Regions from separate parts of the Sinorhizobium sp. CCBAU 05631 genome, predicted to be linked through region 2. Evidence: predicted binding sites of a transcription regulator. Region 2 holds the regulator's gene; each other region holds the start of a gene.

Region 1 (5,659 bases), 1.6 Mb from region 2:
CACGGTTTCGCTGCGCACTCTGCCGAGCAAGCCGCTGATCCATGTGCTCCAGGGGGTTTGACGGGCGGAACTGCATTTGCGCGTGAGTCGAATTCCGCGTGCCGGAACGGTGGCCCTGCTGGACGAAAAGCGGCAATGAAACTATAAGGCGCCCGATCCCAACAAATTCATGCATGCAGAGGGCGTCATGGCTGGCCATTCACAGTTCAAGAACATCATGCACCGCAAGGGCCGTCAGGATGCGGTGCGCTCGAAAATGTTTTCCAAGCTCGCACGCGAAATCACCGTCGCTGCGAAGACTGGCCTGCCCGACCCGGGCATGAACCCGCGCCTCAGGCTCGCCATCCAGAACGCCAAGGCGCAGTCGATGCCGAAGGACAATATCGAGCGCGCCATCAAGAAGGCTGCCGGCGGCGACGCGGAGAACTACGAGGAAGTCCGCTACGAGGGCTATGGCCCGGGCGGCGTCGCCGTCATCGTCGAGGCATTGACCGACAACCGCAACCGCACCGCCTCCAATGTCCGCTCGATCTTCACCAAGGCCGGCGGCGCACTCGGTGAAACCGGTTCGGTGTCCTTCTCCTTCGACCGCGTCGGCGAAATCACCTACCCGCTTTCGGCCGGCGACGCCGACAAGGTGATGGAAGCGGCGATCGAATCGGGCGCCGACGACGTGGCGACGGACGAGGAAGGCCACACGATCATCTGCGGTTTCGAAGATATCGGCGACGTTTCGAAGGCGCTCGAAGGCGTGCTCGGCGAAGCCGAGACCGTCAAGGCGATCTGGAAGGCGCAGAACACAGTGCCGGTCGACGAGGAAAAGGCACAGTCGCTGATGAAGCTCATCGACAACCTCGAGGACGATGACGACGTCCAGAACGTCTATTCGAACTTCGAGGTGTCCGAGGAAGTGCTGGCGAAGCTTTCCGCCTGAGGTCTGTTCGGCGCTGGGCAAGCGGGCGTAATACCCCCCTCTGCCCTGCCGGGCATCTCCCCCGCAGGGGGAGAGATCGGCAAGCGGCGATGTTCCGCTCAATCAATTGCTCGTCACGCGAACCGTGAAAACTGGTCTCTTTGACATTCGCAAACTCAGTGCCAGGCAGCGCTTTGCTTCTGGCCGATCTCCCCCCCCTTGGGGGAGATGCCCGGCAGGGTAGAGGGGGTGGCACCCTTTGCGGTCAAGCAGCCCGCGCCAAATCCGCTTGCGCCTGTGCGAATAGCTTCAGCGAGTGCAGCCGCTTCTCCATGTCGAAGATCGGCATGGAGACGATCAGCTCGTCGGCCCTGGTGAGATCGACGAAGGACGCGATCTTGCGGCGGATGGTTTCGGGACCGCCGACGACCCCATAGCTCATCGCATGGTCGACGAAGATTTTTTCGTCCGGAGTCCACAGCCCCTCCATCGACCGGACGGGCGGCGGGAAGCGACCACGCGCATTGCGGCGAAGCGCCACGAAGGATTGCTGCATCGAGGTGAAAAGATAGTTGGCCTCCTCGTCCGTGTCGGCCGCAACGCCCATGACGCCGACCATCACCTGCGGCTTGTCGAGCTGCGGCGACGGCGTGAAGCGCTCGCGATAGATCTCGAGCGCGGAGAGCAGCATATCCGGCGCGAAGTGCGATGCGAAGGCGAAGGGAAGGCCGAGCATGCCGGCGAGATGGGCGCTGAAGTGGCTCGAGCCGAGCAGCCAGATCAGCACGTTCGAATCGGCCCCCGGCACGGCGATGATTTTCTGATCTTCGCTGACGGGCCCGAGCAGCGCCTGAAGCTCCACGACATCATTCGGGAAATTGTTCGAGCTTGCTTCCATATTGCGCCGGAGCGCCTGCGCCGTCCGCATGTCGGTGCCGGGCGCACGGCCGAGGCCGAGATCGATACGGCCGGGATAAAGGGCGGCAAGCGTGCCGAATTGCTCGGCAATGACGAGCGGCGAATGGTTGGGGAGCATGATGCCGCCGGAGCCGACGCGGATGCTCTGCGTCGCCGAAACCACATGCGAGATGACGATCGAAGTGGCGGCGCTGGCAATTCCCTTCATGCCGTGATGCTCGGCCAGCCAGAAGCGCCTGTAGCCATTCTCCTCCGCTGCGATCGCCAGCCGGCGCGAGTTTTCCAGCGACTGGGCGACGCTGCCGCCTTCGGTAATCGGCGACAGGTCGAGAACGGAAAAGGGCAGCATGGCAAACGCTTTCAATTAAGAGAAATTGATCGATCGCAATGTAGGTTCAAGTTTCTTTGCGCCAAGGCCCCGCCTGCGTTTTTCCTTCGGCGGATGTCGTTTCTGTGTAATGTTTTTGTTTTGTTCACTTTTTGCTGGCAGCGTCCCGTTGACCGACATAGGGTGAGCCATGCAGACGACGATTCGCATCATCGGCATCGATCCGGGCCTGAGACGCACAGGCTGGGGCATTATCGAGACGCTCGGCAATTCGCTGCGTTTCGTCGCTTCCGGCACGGTGACCTCCGACGGCGAGATGGACCTTGCCTCGCGCCTCTGCCAGTTGCACGACGGGCTTGCCGAGGTGGTGCATGGCTACCAGCCGCACGAGGCGGCGGTGGAACAGACCTTCGTCAACAAGGACGCGACGGCGACGCTGAAGCTCGGCCAGGCGCGCGGCATCGCCATGCTGGTTCCGGCGCGCGCCGGCCTCCGGGTCGCCGAATATGCACCGAATGCGGTGAAGAAGGCGGTAATCGGCGTCGGCCATGGGGAGAAGCAGCAGATCCATATGATGTTGAAGGTGCTGATGCCCAAGGCCGAGTTCAAGGGCAACGACGCCGCCGACGCGCTTGCCATCGCCATCTGCCATGCGCACAACAGGCAGGCGATCACCAACCGCCTTGCGGCGCTTGCGGGGTAGGGCAGGCAATGGCGGCTAAGCCCATCCCCCTCTGGCCTGCCGGCCATCTCCCCCACAAGGGGGGAGAATATTGCCGCTGGCCACTGGTTCCTACCGAAAGGTTTCAGCAAGTGGAACGCTGCCGTGGAGGCACGGATCGTGCCACTCCTTTTCTCCCCCCTTGTGGGGAAGATGGCCGGCAGGCCAGAGGGGGTGCGCGGAACGCAAGCCTCAAAGGGACGTACAGGGACCCAGAAAGACGGAAGCCAGATGATAGGCAAGCTCAAAGGCACCATCGACGAAATCGGCGAGGACTATGTCGTCCTCGACGTTCAGGGGGTCGGATATGTGGCCTATTGTTCGGCCCGCACGCTCGCCAGGCTCGGCTCGGCCGGTGAGGCTGCGGTGCTTTTCATCGAGACCTATGTGCGCGAAGACCAGTTGAAGCTTTTCGGCTTTCTGTCGGTCCTCGAGCGCGAATGGTTCCGCCTGCTGCAGACCGTCCAGGGAGTGGGCTCGAAGGTGGCGCTGGCGCTGCTTTCGACGCTGACACCCGGCGAACTCGCCAAAGCCATCGCGCTGCAGGACAAAACGTCGGTGGCGCGCGCGCCAGGCGTCGGACCGAAGGTGGCGGTGCGCATCGTCACCGAGCTGAAGAACAAGGCTCCGGCCTTTGCCGGCGACATGGCCCCGACGATCGGCCTCAAGCAGGAACTGAGCGAGGGAGTTGCCTCTGCTCCCGTCGCCGATGCGGTGTCGGCGCTCACCAATCTCGGCTATTCACGCGACCAGGCGGCGAACGCGGTCGCCGCGGCCTTGAAGAATGGCGGCGAGGGGGGTGACAGCGCCAAGCTGATCCGCCTGGGATTGAAGGAGCTGGCGCGCTGAGGCGGGAAGCCTTTCTGCAGCCACAATGGAATAGGAGTGAGGGTGTGCGCGATCGCACTGGATTGACTGCCGCCCGCGCACTAAGGTTGGGACACGCGGGGGCGAAATCGAGCGGCCGCGCGATCCATCCCGCAACGGAAGTTTGAGATGACTGAAGCCGCACGCCTGATTGCGCCGGAAAAGCGGGGCGAGGACCTCGATGCGACGCTGCGCCCGCAGTCGCTCGACGATTTTACCGGCCAGGCGGAAGCGCGCGCCAATCTGAAGATCTTCATCGAGGCGGCCCGCAACCGCGGCGAGGCGCTCGATCACGTTCTCTTCGTCGGCCCGCCCGGTCTCGGCAAGACGACGCTCGCGCAGATCATGGCGAAGGAACTCGGCGTCAATTTCCGCTCGACCTCCGGCCCGGTCATCGCCAAGGCCGGCGATCTCGCGGCGCTGCTCACCAATCTCGAAGAGCGCGACGTGCTGTTCATCGACGAAATCCACCGGTTGAACCCGGCGGTCGAGGAAATCCTCTATCCGGCCATGGAGGATTTCCAGCTCGACCTGATCATCGGCGAAGGGCCGGCGGCGCGCTCGGTGAAGATCGATCTTGCCAAGTTCACGCTGGTGGCGGCGACGACGCGCCTCGGTCTCTTGACAACGCCGTTGCGCGACCGCTTCGGCATCCCGGTGCGGCTCAATTTCTACACGGTCGAGGAACTGGAACTGATCGTCCGTCGCGGCGCGCGGCTGATGGGCCTCGGCATGACCGATGAGGGCGCGCGCGAAATCGCCCGCCGGGCGCGCGGCACGCCGCGCATCGCCGGCCGGCTGCTGCGCCGGGTGCGCGACTTCGCCGAGGTGGCGCGGGTCGAGGCCGTGACGCGGGAGCTTGCCGACGAGGCGCTGACGCGGTTGCTGGTCGACAATATGGGACTTGATCAGCTCGATCGCCGTTACCTGACGATGATCGCCCATAATTTCGGCGGCGGCCCCGTTGGCATCGATACGATCGCGGCCGGCCTATCGGAGCCGCGTGATGCGATCGAGGATATAATCGAACCCTATCTGATCCAGCAGGGTTTCATCCAGCGCACGCCGCGCGGCCGCGTGCTGACGGCGAACGCCTGGAAGCATTTGGGGCTCAATCCGCCGAAGGATGTCGAGGCGGCCCAATTTCGTCTGACACTCGAGGAGGATTGAGATGATCACCCGCCGCGACTTCATGAAAGTTCTCGGCGGCGGTTTCGCCAGCGCCATGGCAATCGGCGGCTATGCCTTTGCCTTCGAGCCGCTGGCGCGGCTGAACGTGACCCGCTACGAGCTGACGCCGCCCGGCTGGACGCCGGGCTTGAAGCTGCGTGTCATCGCGCTCGCCGACATCCATGCCTGCGAGCCCTGGATGTCGGCGCGGCGGATTGCTTCCATATGCGAGCGCGCCAATGCGCTTGGCGGCGATATCATCGTTCTTCTTGGAGACTATGCGTCCGGCATGAATCTCGTCACCCGCTATGTCCATTCGAGCGAGTGGTCGAAAGCGTTGTCGACGCTTCAAGCTACGCTCGGCGTCCACGCGATCATGGGCAATCATGATTGGTGGGAGGACAGGAACGCCCAGAGGAACGGCGGCGGCGAAACCTTCGGACATCGCGCCCTGGCCGAGGTCGGCATCCCGGTCTACAGCAACCGCGCCCTCCGGCTGGAGAAAGATGGTTTCGGCTTCTGGATCGCCGGGCTCGAGGACCAGCTTGCGCTTCTGCCGGGCAAGAAATGGAAGCGCAGCACAATGGGCGGGCTCGACGATCTCGGCGGGACGCTGGCGCAGGTGACTGACGAGGCGCCAGTCATCCTGCTTGCGCATGAGCCCGACATCTTCCCGACGGTACCGCCGCGGGTTTCTTTGACCCTTTCGGGACATACCCATGGCGGGCAGGTGCGGTTTATC
Region 2 (5,659 bases):
CGCCGCTCGAGCTCGTCGAGGGGCAGGGCGGCGACCTCCTCGACCGGTCTGTAGGTAAATCCCATTGACTGCGCGACCTTCACGGCGGATTCGTATCGGGCGAAAGCGGCTTCGTTGTCATTGCCGACGAGCAGTGCTCGCCAGAATGTCTCGGCGGCATCGTGAACTGCCTGCGCCTTCTCTAGCGCCTCTTTCAGGCTCTTCGTCTTCAGTGACTGCTTGATGTGGACGCGCTTGTCGAGGTGGGCAACCTCGGTCGGGACGCGGCGATAATAGCGATAGATACCGCTTGCGGGGTGCTTCACCACATATCGCGATAAGTCGACGGACCTCATTGCTGCCGGTGTCTCCGCTGCCCTGTAGTCCAAAATGTAGCCAAAATGTACCCAAAATTGCAAGCAGGCAGCGAGCCATTCGGGCCTTTATGCGTTTACATGATCGTGTAAGCCATTGAAAACACTGCAAGAAAAAAGCCCCGCACCGTGAGGTGCAGGGCTTTGAAACTGGCTCCCCGGGCCGGATTCGAACCGGCGACCTATCGATTAACAGTCGAGTGCTCTACCGCTGAGCTACCAGGGATCATCTGCGCCGCAGAAGTGAGGCTGCTAATACAAATGCTTTTCCGATTTGCCAAGCGATTTTTCAAAAAAAATCTTGGGCCGCGGTTGTCACCCTGTGGAGAAGGCACCAACTGTTGGGGAGTTGGATTAAAGAGGCATAATGGCGAACGGCGGCAAGAAGAGATATTTCGGCATCGATCCGCAAACACGTCAAATCGTGCTCGGCAACTGGCGAATTCGGCTGCCCGACTCGCCGGCCCTGCGCATCTTGATCGGGTCGCTGCTCGTCGTCTGTGGCCTGCTCGGTTTTCTGCCGGTTCTCGGTTTCTGGATGGTCCCGCTCGGCCTGCTCGTATTGTCGCATGACATCCCTGCAGTGCGCCGCGCCCGCCGGAAGCTCGCCGTCTGGTGGGCGCGTCGGCGCGGCACTGAGAACTCCGGGAAGTAGGCCGGGCACAGGCCTGCAGTTCCTCCCACTGGGAGGACGGCCGGAAGGTTGCTTTCACCCGTCGCTCCCTGTCACAGTGGCAAGACTGCAACTACCGCATACTATGTACGGTAGAGATAGCGCCGCCAAGCACGCCGCTCTTGAACTTTTCCCCCAGACACAGTTTTGTTACAAAACTGTCACAATCCGGGGTTCAGAAAATGTTCGACGACAGGATCGAACTTTCCGACTGGCGTGAATGCGCTGCCGGACATCAGCGCAGCATTTTCGAGAATCGTCTCCATCCGAGTGTTCTCATCAAGGTTCTGAAGCTGGGATCCAGAGAAGCAAGCGGCACACGCCAGTCAAAGAGGGCGTTTGCATTCCTCAACCAATTCAAACGTTTCGGGGCCTATCGAACGTTTCGGCGTGAAGTCGACGAATTCCTTGAGCAGGCGAGAAAGTTCTCCCTCGCGGACGCCATCGAACTGCCGATACCGAAGATATTCGGCTTCGCCCAGACCGAGTACGGCCTGGGGCTCGTGGTGGAAAAAATAACCAGACGCGATGGGAAGCTCGCGCCCACCCTCGCTCAGTTGGCGTTTTCGGGGCAGCTCACCGCCAGGCATCTCACGATGATCGACGAAATCTTCGAACGGTTTCGCCGCCTGCACATCGTCATGATGGATGTAAATCCCGGCAATTTCGTCGTTACCGATCGCCGCGGTTACGATGAACTCATCTGCGTCGATGGGACGGGAGAGAAGAGTTTCTTACGCATTTTCGCTCTCTGTCGCCGTGCGAACGACATCAAGCTCAGACGGATGCGTTCGAAGCTGCTGACGAAGCTGGCGAGAATATTGGAGCATCCAGCCGCGATAGACGGAGAACAATCTGTCCACGCCGCACTGATGCGGCATTCAAAGCCGACCGGCCGCTATCTGCGCTTGTCAACTGCCTCGCCGCATCCGGCGCTCTTGGCGGCGGTCTTGTCGAGCGTACCGGTCTAATCGCCTCAACAGCTAAAGCTCCGGGGCAGGTTCGCGCCAAGCTTATATGGCTCGGCAGGCGAAAAATGCCTCGATTCAACTTTGGGTCGCCGATCGACGGGCTATAAACATCGACCTGAGCTGTGGGAAAACCCTGGAGCAGATTGCTACCAGCCAAGGGCGTGGCACCGGATCGAGCACCTGATCTCGTGACGTAGAATCGGCAATTAGATGTGTAATGGAGGCCTCGCCCGGAATTGAACCGGGGTACAAGGATTTGCAGTCCTCTGCGTCACCACTCCGCCACGAGGCCTCTCGTGCTCGTAAAATCGAGCGATGGCGGGCGTTTAAAACGAATCCATGTGGAGCGCAAGAGGGAGACGTTCAAAAAAGACGCCCACAAACAGCTTTGAACAGGCCGGAATACGAGAGCGCTTCTTGCCGGTGGCATGGCGGACGCCGAGACCAATAAACGCCGGCCGCAGTAAGCGAGATCACGGAAGGCAAAGAGAACAGTTCTGTCGTCGCGACCGCGCGAAACGACCGCACACAGGATCGGCACAGGAACCCAAATCGGCCTAGTGATAGCGCCGGATCAGACCGACGAGTTTGCCCTGAATTTTCACGCGGTCGGGTCCGAAGATGCGCGTTTCGTAAGCCGGATTCGCCGCTTCCAGTGCGATCGATGCGCCCTTGCGGCGGAATCGCTTCAAGGTTGCCTCCTCGTCGTCGATCAGGGCGACGACGATGTCGCCCGGGCTGGCGGTGCTGGCGTTGCGGATGATCACCGTGTCGCCATCGAGAATGCCCGCCTCGATCATCGAATCGCCCTTGATTTCGAGGGCGTAGTGCTCGCCGCTGCCGATCATCTCGACCGGCACGGAAATCTCGTGCGTATTGTTCTGAATGGCCGAAATCGGCACGCCGGCGGCGATCCGGCCCATGACCGGCACTGTCATGGACGCGCTCTCGACCGGCGGCGTTGGCGCCGGCTTCGGTGCCGGGGGCTTGCCGAGGCTGCCCTCGATGACGCTCGGCGAGAAGCCGCGCCGCGGCTGGGCTGGGCTCGAATAGGCTTCCGGCAGCTTGATGACCTCGAGCGCTCGGGCCCGATTGGGTAGCCGGCGAATGAAACCGCGTTCTTCCAGCGCAGTGATCAGCCGGTGGATGCCCGATTTCGACGCAAGATCGAGCGCATCTTTCATCTCGTCGAAGGAGGGCGGGACCCCGGATTCCTTCATCCGTTCATGAATGAACAGAAGCAATTCCTGTTGCTTGCGGGTCAGCATGCGCGTCACTCCAGATTCGCGAAACAAATCAAGAACAGAAACTATCCGTTCCATATGTGTTCCGCAAGCACTTAATATTCCGTGAACTCATGCGTCGAGGCGCGTCCGCTATCAGGGCGGCACGGACGGTTTGTGGGTATCGATGGTGGTGAAGACTTGCGTGCGGCAAGCGTCACACAAAGGCGAGCGTTTGCTCACCTTTGACGACGCTGTGCATCGTCTTGACAAGCCGTCCTAGTAGGCGAGGCGCAGCCCGCCGGGGCTAAGAACGTCGAAGTCGGGTTCAGGGTAGGGGCCGTACCACTGGGTGTAGGTCGTGTTGCCCGTAGCGCCTGTCGTGGCGCATCCTGAAAGTGTGAGAAGAGCGATTAAGGCGGCGGCGATCAGAGATTTGAGAGGCATGGTAGTCCCCACTTGCGGGAGTTGCCGATATGCAATGATGCCAGGTGCTAAGTCTCTCTCAAATCAGGCTCTTTGGCAAGCGAGGGGCAAGGCGGGAAGACGGCACATCGGGTGGAAAACACCGCTCCCTCTGACTTCGGGTCGCTCGCTTCTTAACGGAATTCGCGTTCGCAATGGGTCTGCTGCGAATACAGTCTGAAGTGGTGGTCGTCCGAGGGTGACGAGCCACGTCGGATCGGCCCGCTACAGAGATGTCGCTGATGTCTTAGCGATGTTCTGTTACCTATGTCTCCGGGTCGGACAAAGGTCGTTTGGTGGAGTCGAAGGGAGTCGAACCCTCGACCTCCGCAGTGCGATTGCGGCGCTCTCCCAACTGAGCTACGACCCCAGCCGTTCATCTATATAGGCGGATTTGAGCGCCCGCGCCAGTCCCTCCCGGCGTCTCGCGTGGGGAGGATCGGGGCCGTCGTGGATGTCACTCGAGGAGAATTTGCTTGAGCGTCGCGGCGTCCTCGATGAAGGCGGCGGGATCGTCATTGGCGACGAATTCCAGCATTGCAAAGCGTCGCCCGGTCCAGCGCGATGCGGGGAGGGCCGTGAGGACGCTTCGCCAATAGTCGGATGCCGATGCCAGGGGAAAACGGTTGCGATTTCGATCCCAGGCGAAGACGTGGACATGAGATACATGCTGACCGATGCGGGCGACCTCTGCGAGCGCCTCGCCGAGCTCCAGCCCGGGCCGCGGCTGCCAATAGAGATAAACATTGTCGTGGGCGATCGCGTCGATCAGGCGGCTTGCCGAGTCGGTCGTGTCCGTCAGCGATTGCGGGTGATATTCCAGCGAGACGGTCACGCGGTGGCGCGCGGCTTCGGCGCCCATGTCGCGGATCGCCTTTGCGGCATCACGTCTTTCGCCTGCGCTGTAGTCCTTTGAATCGCGCCGGCGGGTGCCTGGCCAGATGCGGATATTCGAGGCACCGAGTGCAATCGCGCTCTCGAGCGCACGCCTGAATTCGATGAGGTCGTCAGTCGGTGGCGCGACATAGGATCCGTAGGATGTCGTCAGTTCGGCCCTTGCGCTGAGGAGCCCGACGATCCGGGCGTTGGACGTGTCGCCCGGAGCAATATGAGCGTCGCCTGCCCATTCGATCGCCGCAAGACCGGCGCTCCGGGCTAAGCCGACGATTTTTTCCGGAGGCAAGCTCCTGAAGGTGACGGTGCAGAGCCCCGGTTCGAAATCGCTCATGCCATGCGCTCCAGGTCGTGCTTGCGGACTTCGAACAGCAGCTGCCGGCCTTCCAGAAAGCGCTCGATTTCGTCGACGGCCATTTCGCCGAGTCGCGTCCTCTCAAGTCCGATGGCGCCGGCAATGTGCGGCGTTAGGAAGACGTTCGGCAAATCATAGAAAGGCGACGTTCCTTCCGGCACCTCGGGATCCGTCACGTCGATGACGGCATTGATTGCGCCCGTCTTCAGCCGGTCTATCAGTGCGGCCTCGTCCACGAGCGCACCCCGCGCCGTATTGATCAGTGTCGCACCGTTCTTCATCAGGGACAGCCGCCGCCCGTCGATCATGTGCTGGGTCTCGGGCAGAGAAGGCGCATGCAGCGAGACTATATCCGAATGCGCCATCAGCGTCTCGAGATCGGCTTTTTCGACACCGATAGCCGAAGCGCTTTCTTCCCCGACCACGGGATCGTAGAGCAGCACCCGATAATCGAAGGGGCGAAGCAGGTCGATCACCCGCCTTCCGATCCGCGAGGCGCCAACGATGCCGATGGTGCGGCGGTAGTTTCCAATAGCCTGCCCCTGCAGCAGCTGGATGCGCTGACGCCCTCTGTCGGCGGCATAAAGGTCGCGGAAGCGAAAAACGTGCTTGCCCGAAAAAATGATTGCCGCCAGCGTGAACTCCGCGACCGGCACGGCGTTGGCTTCGGCCGCATGGCTGACGGTGATTCCTGCATCGAACACGGACAAATCGATCAGGTCCTT
Region 3 (5,659 bases), 930 kb from region 2:
TCGCCGAGATCAAATCCAAGGCGCTTGCCGATGTCGGCGCTATCGCCGAGGAGACGGCCACGGCCGTCGTCAAACAATTGATTGGCGGCAACGTCACGAAGACCGAGATCGCTGCGGCGGTCAAGGCGTCAGCCGGCAACTGAGGGGCAGGGAACAATGGCACTTGATGCGACTTTCTACGCCCTCGTCGGCCTGATCCTCTTCTTCGCTCTCATCGCCTATCTGAAGGTGCCGGGCAAGATCGCCGAAGCGCTCGACGCGCGTGCCGACAAGATCGGCAACGAACTTGCGGAAGCCAAGCGCCTGCGCGAGGAAGCCCAGGCCCTGGTTGCCGAATACCAGCGCAAGCGCAAGGATGCCGAGGCGGAAGCCGCCAACATCGTCGCTGCCGCCCAGCGCGAGGCGGAGATGCTGGCGGCGGAAGCCAGGCAGAAGACCGAGGACTACGTCACCCGCCGTACGGCCCTTTCCGAACAGAAGATCAAGCAGGCCGAAAGCGACGCAATCAACGCGGTTCGCGCGGCAGCCGTCGATCTCGCGATCAGCGCAGCCGAGAAAGTGCTTGCGACCAAGACCGACGCGAGCGCACAGGACGCCCTCTTCCAGAAGGCGCTCGGCGAGGTCAAGGGACGCCTGAACTAAGCTCCGAATTTACACTTCGCGCATTAAGAGCCCTGCTTCGGCGGGGCTTTTTCTTTGGCACGGGCACTAGGGAAGGGGTTCTTCGTCAGGAACTGACTTCGAGCGGTTCGGCGCTCATTGCCATGGGTTGCTCTTGCTCCTGCCGAAACGGGCGGAAGCTCATCCGATGCAGCGAACACGGTCCATGGCTGTCGATGGCGTTCCGGTGCCGGACCGTGGCATAGCCTGCGTGCATGGCAAAGCCGTATGCGGGAAAGGTCGCGTCGGCGCGGGCCATCATGCGATCGCGGGTGACCTTCGCGACGATGGAGGCGGCAGCGATCGACACGGAGCGGGAATCGCCCTTGATGATCGCCTTCGCGTGGCAGGCGAGGCCCTGCGGAACGTCGCGGCCGTCGATGAGTGCGAAGCGCGCCGCCACGGACAGGCCGTCGATCGCGCGGCGCATGGCGTCGAGGCTTGCCTTGAGGATGTCGGTTGCGTCGATATGTGCCGCCGAGGACGAGGCGATCGACACGGTCGCCGTCGCCATGATCTCGTTGAACAAGGCCTCGCGCTGCTCGGCCGTCAGCAGTTTGCTGTCGTTGAGACCGGCCGGCACGGCCTCGGAATCGAGGATGACGGCTGCTGCCACCACCGGACCGGCAAGCGGGCCGCGGCCGGCTTCGTCGGCGCCGGCGACCGGCCAAAAACCATCCCGCTTGGCGGCGATTTCGAAGCTGAAGTCCGGAAGCACCGGCTCAAGTTGAAAAAGCGGGGAATCGGACGACTTGCGACGTGACATGCGGGGGACCCTCGCATATTCGCCCGATTCCCTTCAAGCCCCCCGGTACGTGTGCGGCGGTAAACCGGGAGGAAAGCCAGCGCCATCCTGAGGCAAGGGTGGCGCCGGAACTGAATATGAGATGAGAGGGTCTTTTCGCTCCCCCACACATTCGCGGCTCGTCTCGCACCCTCCTAACGCGCGTCGCGTTCAAACGCATTCACGCGGCGCGCTTTAGGTCTTTGTTTTTGTGCATGTCGTCATCCCAAAACCGCTGCACACTTTTGGGCGACATGCATTAAAGCAGCGACAGCTGCACTCCCATTCCCAGCGGCGGCACGAAGAGATCGTGCCGCAATTGGCGACGGGTGAGGTTGAGCTCCAGGCGCTTGGCGGCAAGTTCGAAGCGGCGGCCGATCTGCCAGGCATAGGGACCGGCGCCCTTCATCCGCTTGCCGAACTCGGCGTCATAATCCTTGCCGCCGCGCATCGAGCGGACGAGCGACATCACGTGTCTGTAGCGGTCCGGATAGTTTCTGAGCAGCCAGTCACGGAAGAGCGGGCTAACTTCCAGCGGCAGACGTAGGAGAACGTAGCTTGCTTCCGTAGCGCCCGCCGTTTTCGCGGCATCGAGCACCCGCTCTATCTCATGATCGTTGAGAGCGGGAATGATTGGTGCCACCATCACGCCGGCGGGAATGCCTACTTCAGAGATCGCGCGAATGGCTTCGAGCCGCTTTGGCGGTGTCGATGCCCGCGGCTCCATGGCACGCGCCAGCTTGCGGTCGAGGGTGGTCACGGAAATGCCGACGCGCGCCAGACCTTTTTCCGCCATCGGTGCGAGGAGATCGATGTCGCGCGTCACCAGGGCCGACTTGGTAACGATCATCACCGGGTGATTGGCGGCCTTCAGCACCTCGAGGATCTGGCGCATGATGCGCCACTCTTTCTCGATCGGCTGATAGGGATCCGTGTTGGTGCCGATCGCGATCGGCCGCACCTTATAATCCGGCCTCGCCAATTCCCGTTCCAGCAAGCGGGGCGCGTCCGGCTTGGCGAAGAGCTTCGATTCGAAATCAAGCCCTGCCGAGAGCCCCATATAGGCATGCGTCGGCCGCGCGAAACAGTAGATGCAGCCGTGCTCGCAGCCTCTGTAAGGATTGATGGAACGATCGAAGGAGATGTCCGGCGACTCGTTGCGGGTGATGACGTTGCGGGGTTTTTCGACCTGAACTTCCGTCCTGAACGGCGGCAATTCCTCAAGCGTCTGCCAGCCGTCGTCGAACACTTCGCGCGTCCGCGGTTCGAAACGTCCGCTCATGTTGAGGGCGGCACCGCGTCCCCGCCGACGATCGACGTCTATTCTGGCACCCGTACCGGTGACGATCGCTTCAGCCAGCTCTGCGCTATTGCCGGGCGCAAAGGCACCCTGCCTGAGTTGAGGCAGCTCGGTCATGGAAATCTCCTCGGAACCGATTTGCGACTTCGTTCCGCTCTGATTATTTTCCTAGCGCATCGAAACGAACAAAGCAAGAACAAATATCGCTGTAGGTCGGGAATGGCCGAGGGAAGCAGCTAACCTCCCTTAAGAATTATGGTATTTGATGCAGCTATGCGCTAGGAGACGGTATGCTGACGATCATAATGGAGACACGCGACAACGAGGCGGAACTCGCGCAGACCTTGTCCGTGCTCGTCGCCGGGGCCGTCGAGGGGCTCGTCAGCGACGTGATCATTTTGGATCACGGCTCGAGAGATGGCTCGGTACACGTCGCCGATGCGGCCGGCTGCCGCTTCTGCGCCGAATGGGACCTCGCCGATGTGGTCCGTTCCGCGCGCGGTGATTGGCTGATGCTGCTCGAGCCGGGGGCCCGTCCGATAGGGCGCTGGGTGGACGAACTCATCGAATATCTGGCGCTCAACAAGGATCCGGCCCGGTTTTCACCATCGCGCATGCACAGGCGTCCGTTCTTCAAGCGCTTGTCGCAACGGGCCGCGCCGCTGGAAACCGGGTTTCTGCTGCGCAAGCAGGATGCCGTGGCTGTCGCGCGTGCCGATATGCAGCTCAGCGACATCGCCAATGCCCGGGCAGTCCGCAAGCTGGCGACCGAAATCGTTCCGGCCTGGGTTGCTCTCGGCAATCGATCTTTGGCCGCGCCTATTTGAAACAGTCCAAGTGCTGCAGCCACACAAGAGGGAAGTGCCTTGCGGCACCCCCTGAAACGATTCTCAAATGACCTTGCCTAGGAAAGGGCTTGCCATGCTGCTCCATCTCCTTGTGGTGGGGCATCATGTCGTGTGACTCTCTAGCTCTTTCCACGGGGAAAACGGAAAGAGGCGTCTTCGCTTCGCCTTGTACGAATGCTCGCTAGGTGCATTGTTCCGGTGAGCTGACGAGTAGCAATCTAGCGAGTTCAACCATGCGTGGCTGTTCCAAACGGAACAGGGTCAGCCGCGTTTCAGGTGTTCGTCAAGCCGGGGCATGATCTCAACGAAGTTGCAGGGCATGTGCCGGTAGTCGAGCTGCTGTTTCAGGATTCCGTCCCAGGCGTCCTTGCAGGCGCCGGGCGAGCCGGGCAACACGAAGATAAAAGTGGCATTAGCAACGCCGGCCGTTGCCCGCGATTGAATTGTCGACGTGCCGATCTTGTCGTAGGAGATCCGGTGAAACACTTCCGAGAACCCATCCATACGTTTCTCGAATAGCGGCTCCAGCGCTTCGGGCGTCACGTCTCGGCCGGTGAAGCCGGTCCCGCCGGTGGTGATGACGACGTCGATCGCCGCATCCAGCGTCCAGGCCTTTACCTGATCGTAGATCTTCTGGCGGTCGTCGGGCACGATTGCGCGCGCTTCGAGCCGATGTCCGGCGTCGCGGATGCGTGCCTCGAGCGTGTCGCCCGACTTGTCGTCGGCGCGCGTGCGGGTATCGGAAACCGTGAGGACCGCGACCCGAACCGGAATGAAGGAACGTGTTTCGTCGATGCCGGGCATACCTAATCTCTCATCCCCGCGGTTCGGGTAGCGTGAACGTACCACTCGGCATGACCGGCGGAAATGCGCTGTGCCGCCGCAGCCGCCCTTTCGTCGCTGTCGAAGAGGCCGAAGCAGGTGGCGCCCGAACCGGACATACGCACCAATTTGGCTTCTGCGGCTCGCAACGCAGCCGACACCCCCTCTATCGTCGGCTCCAGGGTTTGCGCCGGTCGCTCCAGATCGTTGCGCATACCGGCAAGCGCCGTCAGCCAGTCCGCCGCCGTGCGGGCGCCTTGCGGAAGGGTGAGGGGAGGGTTGCGCTTCTCGGCGAGCATTCGGAAGATGACCGGGGTCGAGACGGCAACGAGCGGATTGACGAGGACGATCGCAAAGGACGGCAGATCGGCAAGCGGGGCAAGCTCTTCGCCGATCCCCCGCGCAAGCAGCGGCCCGCCGTCGAGACACATGGGCACATCGGCACCAAGTTCGAGCGCGAGCTCCGCGAGCCCTTCCGGGGCGATCTCTGCTCTCCACAGGGAAAGCAGCCCCCGTAGCGTCGCAGCCGCGTCCGCCGAGCCTCCGCCGATGCCCGACGCGATCGGCAGGTTCTTCTCCAGGTGCAGATGCACGGGCCCCGCAGCATCGCCGCGTCCGGTCAGCTCCCGCCGCAAGAGGTCGCGGGCCCGCAGCACTAGATTGCCCGTACTGCCTTCCGCCGAAACCGGCAGATCGCGCGCGAAGGGACCAGACAGAGTGAAGCGGTCGGCATCCGCCGGCGAGAATGCCACCCGGTCGCCGCACTCCGCAAAAGTGACGACGCTTTCCAGACGATGATGTCCGTCGGCGCGCTGACCGACGACATGCAGTGCGAGATTGATCTTGGCCGGCGCCACGCGGGTCAGCGCGAAACCGGCGATGCCGTCCGCCTGCATGCCGTCAGGATTTCTTGTCCGGCGCGGCAAGCTCGGGGCCCGGCTTTTTCGGCAGCGTCTCCTTGGCGTCCGCCGCGGCTGGAACGTTCTGCTTGAGCGGCGGCAGGCCCTTCTCGATCTTGGCCTTGATCTTCGGAACTTCCGCTTCCTCGGGCTTCATTTCGAGAGCCTGGTTCCACTGGAAGACGGCCTCGAGCTTGCGACCGACCCGCCAATAAGCATCGCCGAGATGGTCGTTGATCGTCGGGTCGCCGGCCATCAGCTCGGCGGCGCGCTCCAATTCGGTCACCGCCTCGTCGAAGCGGTTCATGCGGAAATAGGCCCATCCGAGCGAGTCGACGATGTAACC
Region 4 (5,659 bases), 310 kb from region 2:
GCTCGTTTTGGTGGCCATCCACGCTGTGGCGGCGCTCTATCATCAGTTCGTCCGAGGCGACGAGGTGTTGATCCGCATGCTGCGCTCCGCCTCCAGCAGGAGCGATGCGGGGCCAGTCCCGGGTGGAGAAACCAACAGGCCCCTTGCCGGGAGGAATGATCCATGAGCGCTCATCGCCATCTCGCCCTGACTGCAGCCTTCGCGTTGATCGCTGCTGCTCTACCGGCCAACGCACAGGCGCCGTCGCTCGCGGATGCGGCCGGAAGCTACAGCATCTCCAACTCCTCGCGCATCCATTTCAGCATCGGGCAGACGGGCGGCGGCGGAATCGCCGGCAACTTCGCAAAGTTCTCCGGCAAGTTTCGGATAGATGGCGGCAACGTCTCGCGTTCGTCGGTCGAGTTCACGCTCTTTCCGGAGAGCGTCAGGGCCAGGGAGCGCCGCATCGAGAATTTCCTGCGGTCGAGCGCGGTCTTCGACACGGCCAATTTTCAGACCGTGACCTTCCGCTCCACAAACGTCACCCAGACCGGCCCCGGTAGCGCGACGGTAGAGGGTGCACTGACGGCGCGTGGCAAGACGCGCAAGGAACGCTTCGCCGTCACCCTGATCGACTGGGACAAGCGCTCGATTTCCTTCACCATCCGCGGCAGCATCCGCCGCTCACCCTACGGCATGGACGTCGGCACCCCCATTTATTCCAACGTGGTCGAGTTCGACATGAACATTAAGGGAGTGAGGCGTTGACCGTCGTCAGCCCTTGAAAGCAAGCGCCGTGCGCCTCCAGAAATCCGAAACGATAGCCGGATCTCGCAGCGCTTCGAGTTTTTGCCAGGACGGGAAGGAGGCCTCGAAAACCGCGGGGCTCATGCGGAAATCCGCGCTCGGATTCACCGCCCCGCCGACTTCGACGGCAATGCGGTCCAAAGCGTCGAACAGTTTTACGGTCGCTTCGCCTTGATAGGCGAAGTCCAAGGTCAGTGCGAAACCCGGCCGAGGAAAGGAAAGCAAGCCTCGCCCTTCGGCGTCCCCGAAACGGTGCACCGCAGTCAGGAAGGAGGCGTGGCCGTGTTCGCGCGCGGTCTTCAAGAGGCGAAGCGTCGTCTCCTCGGCATTCTCGGCCGGATAGACGCTTTGGTGCCGACAAGGACCCAGCGGCCCGTAGAGCCGGTGCCAGGCACCGAGCCGGTCAAGCGGATGGAAATAGGACGTCCATTTTACCGTCGAGACCATTTCACCGGGCGCTTCGCTGCGAAAGCGATATTCGTTAAGGGCCTTCACCGTCAGGGAATTCAGCGGATTGAACGGCGGGGACAGGGGCAGCGAAGGCTTTGGTCCCTTGGGGATGTCCGGATATTCGCAGGATGCGTCGGCGTGATCGGCAGCCCAGAGCACGCCCCTGCCCGTCCGCCGGCCGCCGGCCATTTGATCGATCCAGGCGACGGAATATTCATGCTCTTCGCCGACACGGTCCACCAGTGCGAAATAGTCCTCGAGACATTCGAAGCGAATGGTGTGCTGTTGGACATGCGGCGAAGGCACTTTCATCAGCCGCAGTTCGGCATCGAGGATCAGTCCAGTCAGGCCCATGCCGCCGATCGTGGCGGCAAAGAGCTCGGCGTTCTCCTCGGCGGAACAGACCAGACGTTCGCCGTCCGAGCGCAGCAGCGTCAGGCGCCGGACATGATTGCCGAAGGCGCCGCGGGCATGATGGTTTTTGCCATGAACGTCATTGGCGATGGCGCCGCCGACCGTGACGAGACCCGACCCCGGTGTCACCGGCAGGAAGAAGCGATACGGTATGACCTTGACGAGAATGTCGCGCAGCGTGGCGCCGGCCTCGCAGGTCATCACCCCGGTCCCCGGATCGAAGGCGAGGATGCGGCCGTGCCTGGCGCCGTCGATCAACGTTCCTCGATCATTACGGCAGACATCGCCATAGCTCAGGCCGTTGCCGAAGGGCAGATAGGCCAGGGGCGCGCCCGTACCGAGCCGATCCTCGTAGTCGTCCGGCGAGATGGCGCCTCGGGGATGCTCCTGCAGCCAACGCCAGCTTTCAACCTTGTTCATGCGGAATTTCCATTAACGACCGCGAGCATTCGGCTAACGCTCAAGAATCCAGTTCAGCGCATCCCGCCAGTCGGTCATGCGCACCGGTGTCCCATGCGAACCGGTCTCAAACAGCACGAAGCGAGCGGGATAGTCCTTGCTCTTCAGCGAGCGATAGAGCGCAACCTGCGCCTCGGCGGCATAGACGCTGTCATTGCTGCCATGGCTGAAGAACATCGGCAGCCTTGCCTTGTAGGCGGCACTCTCCTGAAACGCTGGGTCCGCGACCCCGCCCATCACCATCATGCCGCTCAATACCGCGGTCGCCTGCTGATCGCGCGATATGCCCCAGCAGATGAAACTGCCCATGGAAGCGCAGGCCAAGACGACCGGCCGGTTGCCGGATCGCTCGGCGGCAAAGTGGATCAGCGCCGCAATATCAGCCACGCCTGCCGCATCGAAGGAGCGCACGCTTGGCGCATAATAAGTACCGCCATTGTTGACCGCCAGATTTTTCAGCCGGTTGAAATTACCGCCGAAGGAGAAGTCGTTGGCGCCGAGGCGGCGGTCGCCGCCGCGCCCGTGAATGAAGATTACCGTGAAGGCTGCCCCACGATTCCCGCCGACGCGCGTGACGTCGAGAGAACGGCTGTCGAGGTCGAGCGTCTCGTTGGCCTGGGAACTCTTGACGCCGAGCGATAAATAGGCCCGCTTGACGCGCCGCTCCGGAATCTGATCGCGACCGTTGATGTCCCTGATCTCCTGGTAGTCGATAACGCGGAAATCGCCGCCATCCTCCTCCCGCAGGATTCCGGGATAGCCGAACAATGAATCCTTGTAGGGCTGCAACGGTTTCGCCTCGGCGGCGAGGACAACGCTTGAAAGGAGCAGCGCGGCAATCAGGCACCGGACGGAGAAAACAATTGTGGACATAGACACCCGACGGGCTCCCTGGTTCGGCTCATGCCTTGCCATCGGCACCTTCGCGACGCAACACTCAAGCCGCAATTCACCGCATTGTCGGGCCTTCACATCCGCAAATTCGCCTTTTGTTCGCGCTTTCAGCAAGACTCTGGCAGAATTCCGGTGATTCGGACGCCAGGGGATGGCGACGGCGACGCGGTCTTGCTATTGCCTTGCCGATAGAGACGACAGGAACGATCTAACCACTCCATGGACGACAGCAGCGACCTCTTTTCCGCCATGCCCTTGCAGCCGAAGCCGGCCGATGCCGGCGCGCCGCGCAAGCCGACGGCGCCTGCCGCCGGCAACGATGTAGCGCGGCCCGCACCGAAGAGCAGCGATGGCAGCGATTACGACGCTTCGGCAATCGAGGTCCTCGAGGGGCTGGAACCGGTACGCCGGCGGCCGGGCATGTATATCGGCGGAACGGACGAAAAGGCACTGCACCACCTCTTCGCCGAGGTGATCGACAACTCGATGGACGAGGCGGTCGCCGGCCACGCCAACTTCATCGAAGTCAACCTCGATGCAGAAGGCTTCCTGACGGTGACCGACAACGGCCGCGGCATTCCGGTCGAAAACCACCCGAAATTCCCCAACAAGTCGACCCTCGAAGTGGTCATGACGGTGCTGCATGCCGGCGGCAAGTTCGACGGCAAGGCTTACGAGACTTCGGGCGGCCTGCATGGCGTCGGTGTTTCGGTGGTCAATGCGCTGTCGGACTCGCTCGAGGTCGAGGTGGCGCGCAACCGCAAACTCTACCGGCAGCGCTTCTCCCGCGGCATTCCGCAGGGCGGACTCGAAGAGCTCGGCGAAGTGCACAATCGCCGGGGCACCAAGGTCCGCTTCCATCCGGACCCGCAGATTTTCGGCCCGCATGCCCGCTTCGAGCCGGCGCGGCTCTTCCGCATGGCCCGCTCCAAGGCCTATCTCTTCGGCGGCGTCGAGATCCGCTGGTCCTGCGACCCATCGCTGTTGCCGGAAGGCTCGGAGACCCCGGACAGGGCAGTGTTCCACTTCCCCGGCGGTCTCAAGGACTATCTCGCGGCGACGCTCGGCAAGGAATTCACCGTCACCCGCGAGATCTTTGCCGGCAAGTCTGAAAAGGCGGGCGGCCACGGCTCGCTCGAATGGGCGGTTACCTGGTATGGCGGCGACCAGCAAATCCACTCCTACTGCAACACGATCCCGACGCCCGAAGGCGGCACGCACGAGGCGGGGCTGCGCATCGCGCTGACCAAGGGCCTGAAGAACTACGCCGAACTCACCCAGAACAAGCGGGCCGCGATCGTCACGACCGACGACGTGATGATCTCGGCAGCAGGGATGCTCTCGGTCTTCATCCGGGAGCCGGAATTCGTTGGGCAGACGAAGGACAAGCTGGCGACCGTCGAAGCCCAGCGCATCGTCGAAAATGCGCTCCGCGACCCCTTCGACCACTACCTCGCCGACAATCCGGCGGAAGCCGCAAAGCTTCTCGACTGGGTCATCGAGCGGGCCGAAGAACGCGTCCGCCGGCGCAAGGAAAAGGAAGTCAACCGCAAGACCGCGGTGCGCAAGCTGCGCCTTCCCGGCAAGCTCGCCGACTGCGCGCAGAACACGGCGGAAGGCGCAGAGCTCTTCATCGTCGAGGGTGACTCGGCCGGCGGCTCGGCCAAGCAGGCGCGCAATCGCGCCAACCAGGCGATCCTGCCCTTGCGCGGCAAGATCCTCAACGTCGCCAGCGCCGGCCGCGAGAAGCTCGGCGCCAACCAGCAGATCACCGATCTCGTCCAGGCGCTCGGGTGCGGCACGCGGTCGAAGTACCGCGAAGAGGACCTCCGCTACGAGCGCGTCATCATCATGACCGACGCGGACGTCGACGGCGCCCACATCGCCTCGCTGCTGATCACCTTCTTCTATCAGGAGATGCCGGAGCTTATCCGCAGCGGCCACCTCTATCTCGCGGTGCCGCCGCTCTACCGCTTGAGCCAGGGTTCGAAGACGCTCTATGCCCGCGACGACGCGCATCGCGAAGAACTGATGCGCACCGAATTCAACGGCCGCGGCAAGGTCGAGATCGGCCGGTTCAAGGGTTTGGGCGAGATGCTGCCGGCGCAGCTCAAGGAAACGACCATGGATCCGGCCAACCGGACCCTGCTCAAGGTCGAGATCGACGACGTCGATTTCGAGGGCACGCGCGAGGCCGTCGACAACCTGATGGGCACAAAGGCCGACGCCCGCTTCCGCTTCATCCAGGAGCGCGCCGTGTTCGCGGAGAATCTGGATATTTGAGGCGCTTGCCGGTCATTGGCGCAATGCATAGATGCCCCTCACCCTAGCCCTCTCCCCGCGCGAGGAGACTGCGCGGCATCGCCCCTTCTCCCCGTCAGCGGGGAGAGGTCGCGGCAGCGGGATGAGGCGCAACAGCCGCTCCCGCTCAAGTCGTCGTCTGCCCCACGCTTTTCTCCATGAACAGGCTAAGCGGATCGGGCAGATAGCTGCCGAAGGGCGGCCGCTCGACGTAACCGAACGATCTGTAGAGGCCGATCGCCTCCGGCTGGTAGATGCCAGTCTCCAGTCGAATCGTGGAGAGGCCCAGTTTTTCCGCCTTCGCTTCCAGCGCAGCGAGAAGCCGTTTGCCGACTTTCAGCCCCCTCGCCTCCGG

The links. The regulator LexA, encoded in region 2, represses DNA repair genes until DNA is damaged. The targets are predictions, from matches to a motif close to TGTTCNNNNTGTGTTCNG.
Region 1: ruvC (crossover junction endodeoxyribonuclease RuvC) is a predicted target of LexA. The motif match lies at 2,291-2,308, and genes of this name have one in related genera.
Region 3: SS05631_RS02550 (PA0069 family radical SAM protein) is a predicted target of LexA. The motif match lies at 2,926-2,943, and genes of this name have one in related genera.
Region 4: parE (DNA topoisomerase IV subunit B) is a predicted target of LexA. The motif match lies at 3,089-3,106, and genes of this name have one in related genera.

Annotation. Positions count from the first base shown of each region.
Region 1 is NZ_CP023063.1:3,051,927-3,057,585, reverse strand. It holds gene SS05631_RS15030 (MBL fold metallo-hydrolase) at 1-61, shown strand, start outside; gene SS05631_RS15025 (YebC/PmpR family DNA-binding transcriptional regulator) at 188-934, shown strand; gene SS05631_RS15020 (LLM class flavin-dependent oxidoreductase) at 1,179-2,180, opposite strand; gene ruvC (crossover junction endodeoxyribonuclease RuvC) at 2,350-2,862, shown strand; gene ruvA (Holliday junction branch migration protein RuvA) at 3,112-3,729, shown strand; gene ruvB (Holliday junction branch migration DNA helicase RuvB) at 3,877-4,917, shown strand; gene SS05631_RS15000 (metallophosphoesterase) at 4,919-5,659, shown strand, end outside.
Region 2 is NZ_CP023063.1:1,472,768-1,478,426, forward strand. It holds gene SS05631_RS07370 (DUF6538 domain-containing protein) at 1-335, opposite strand, end outside; tRNA gene SS05631_RS07375 (tRNA-Asn) at 505-579, opposite strand; gene SS05631_RS07380 (hypothetical protein) at 721-1,008, shown strand; gene SS05631_RS07385 (YrbL family protein) at 1,209-1,997, shown strand; tRNA gene SS05631_RS07390 (tRNA-Cys) at 2,216-2,289, opposite strand; gene lexA (transcriptional repressor LexA) at 2,555-3,265, opposite strand; gene SS05631_RS31345 (hypothetical protein) at 3,500-3,667, opposite strand; tRNA gene SS05631_RS07405 (tRNA-Ala) at 3,980-4,055, opposite strand; gene SS05631_RS07410 (sugar phosphate isomerase/epimerase) at 4,143-4,913, opposite strand; gene SS05631_RS07415 (hydroxyacid dehydrogenase) at 4,910-5,659, opposite strand, start outside.
Region 3 is NZ_CP023063.1:542,489-548,147, forward strand. It holds gene SS05631_RS02535 (F0F1 ATP synthase subunit B) at 1-143, shown strand, start outside; gene SS05631_RS02540 (F0F1 ATP synthase subunit B) at 157-642, shown strand; gene SS05631_RS02545 (ribonuclease HII) at 728-1,426, opposite strand; gene SS05631_RS02550 (PA0069 family radical SAM protein) at 1,704-2,861, opposite strand; gene SS05631_RS02555 (glycosyl transferase) at 3,035-3,571, shown strand; gene moaB (molybdenum cofactor biosynthesis protein B) at 3,854-4,396, opposite strand; gene SS05631_RS02565 (4-(cytidine 5'-diphospho)-2-C-methyl-D-erythritol kinase) at 4,399-5,310, opposite strand; gene SS05631_RS02570 (tetratricopeptide repeat protein) at 5,315-5,659, opposite strand, start outside.
Region 4 is NZ_CP023063.1:1,162,728-1,168,386, reverse strand. It holds gene SS05631_RS05685 (cytochrome b) at 1-166, shown strand, start outside; gene SS05631_RS05680 (YceI family protein) at 163-747, shown strand; gene SS05631_RS05675 (FAD-binding oxidoreductase) at 754-2,070, opposite strand; gene SS05631_RS05670 (alpha/beta fold hydrolase) at 2,104-3,024, opposite strand; gene parE (DNA topoisomerase IV subunit B) at 3,223-5,286, shown strand; gene SS05631_RS05660 (GNAT family N-acetyltransferase) at 5,432-5,659, opposite strand, start outside.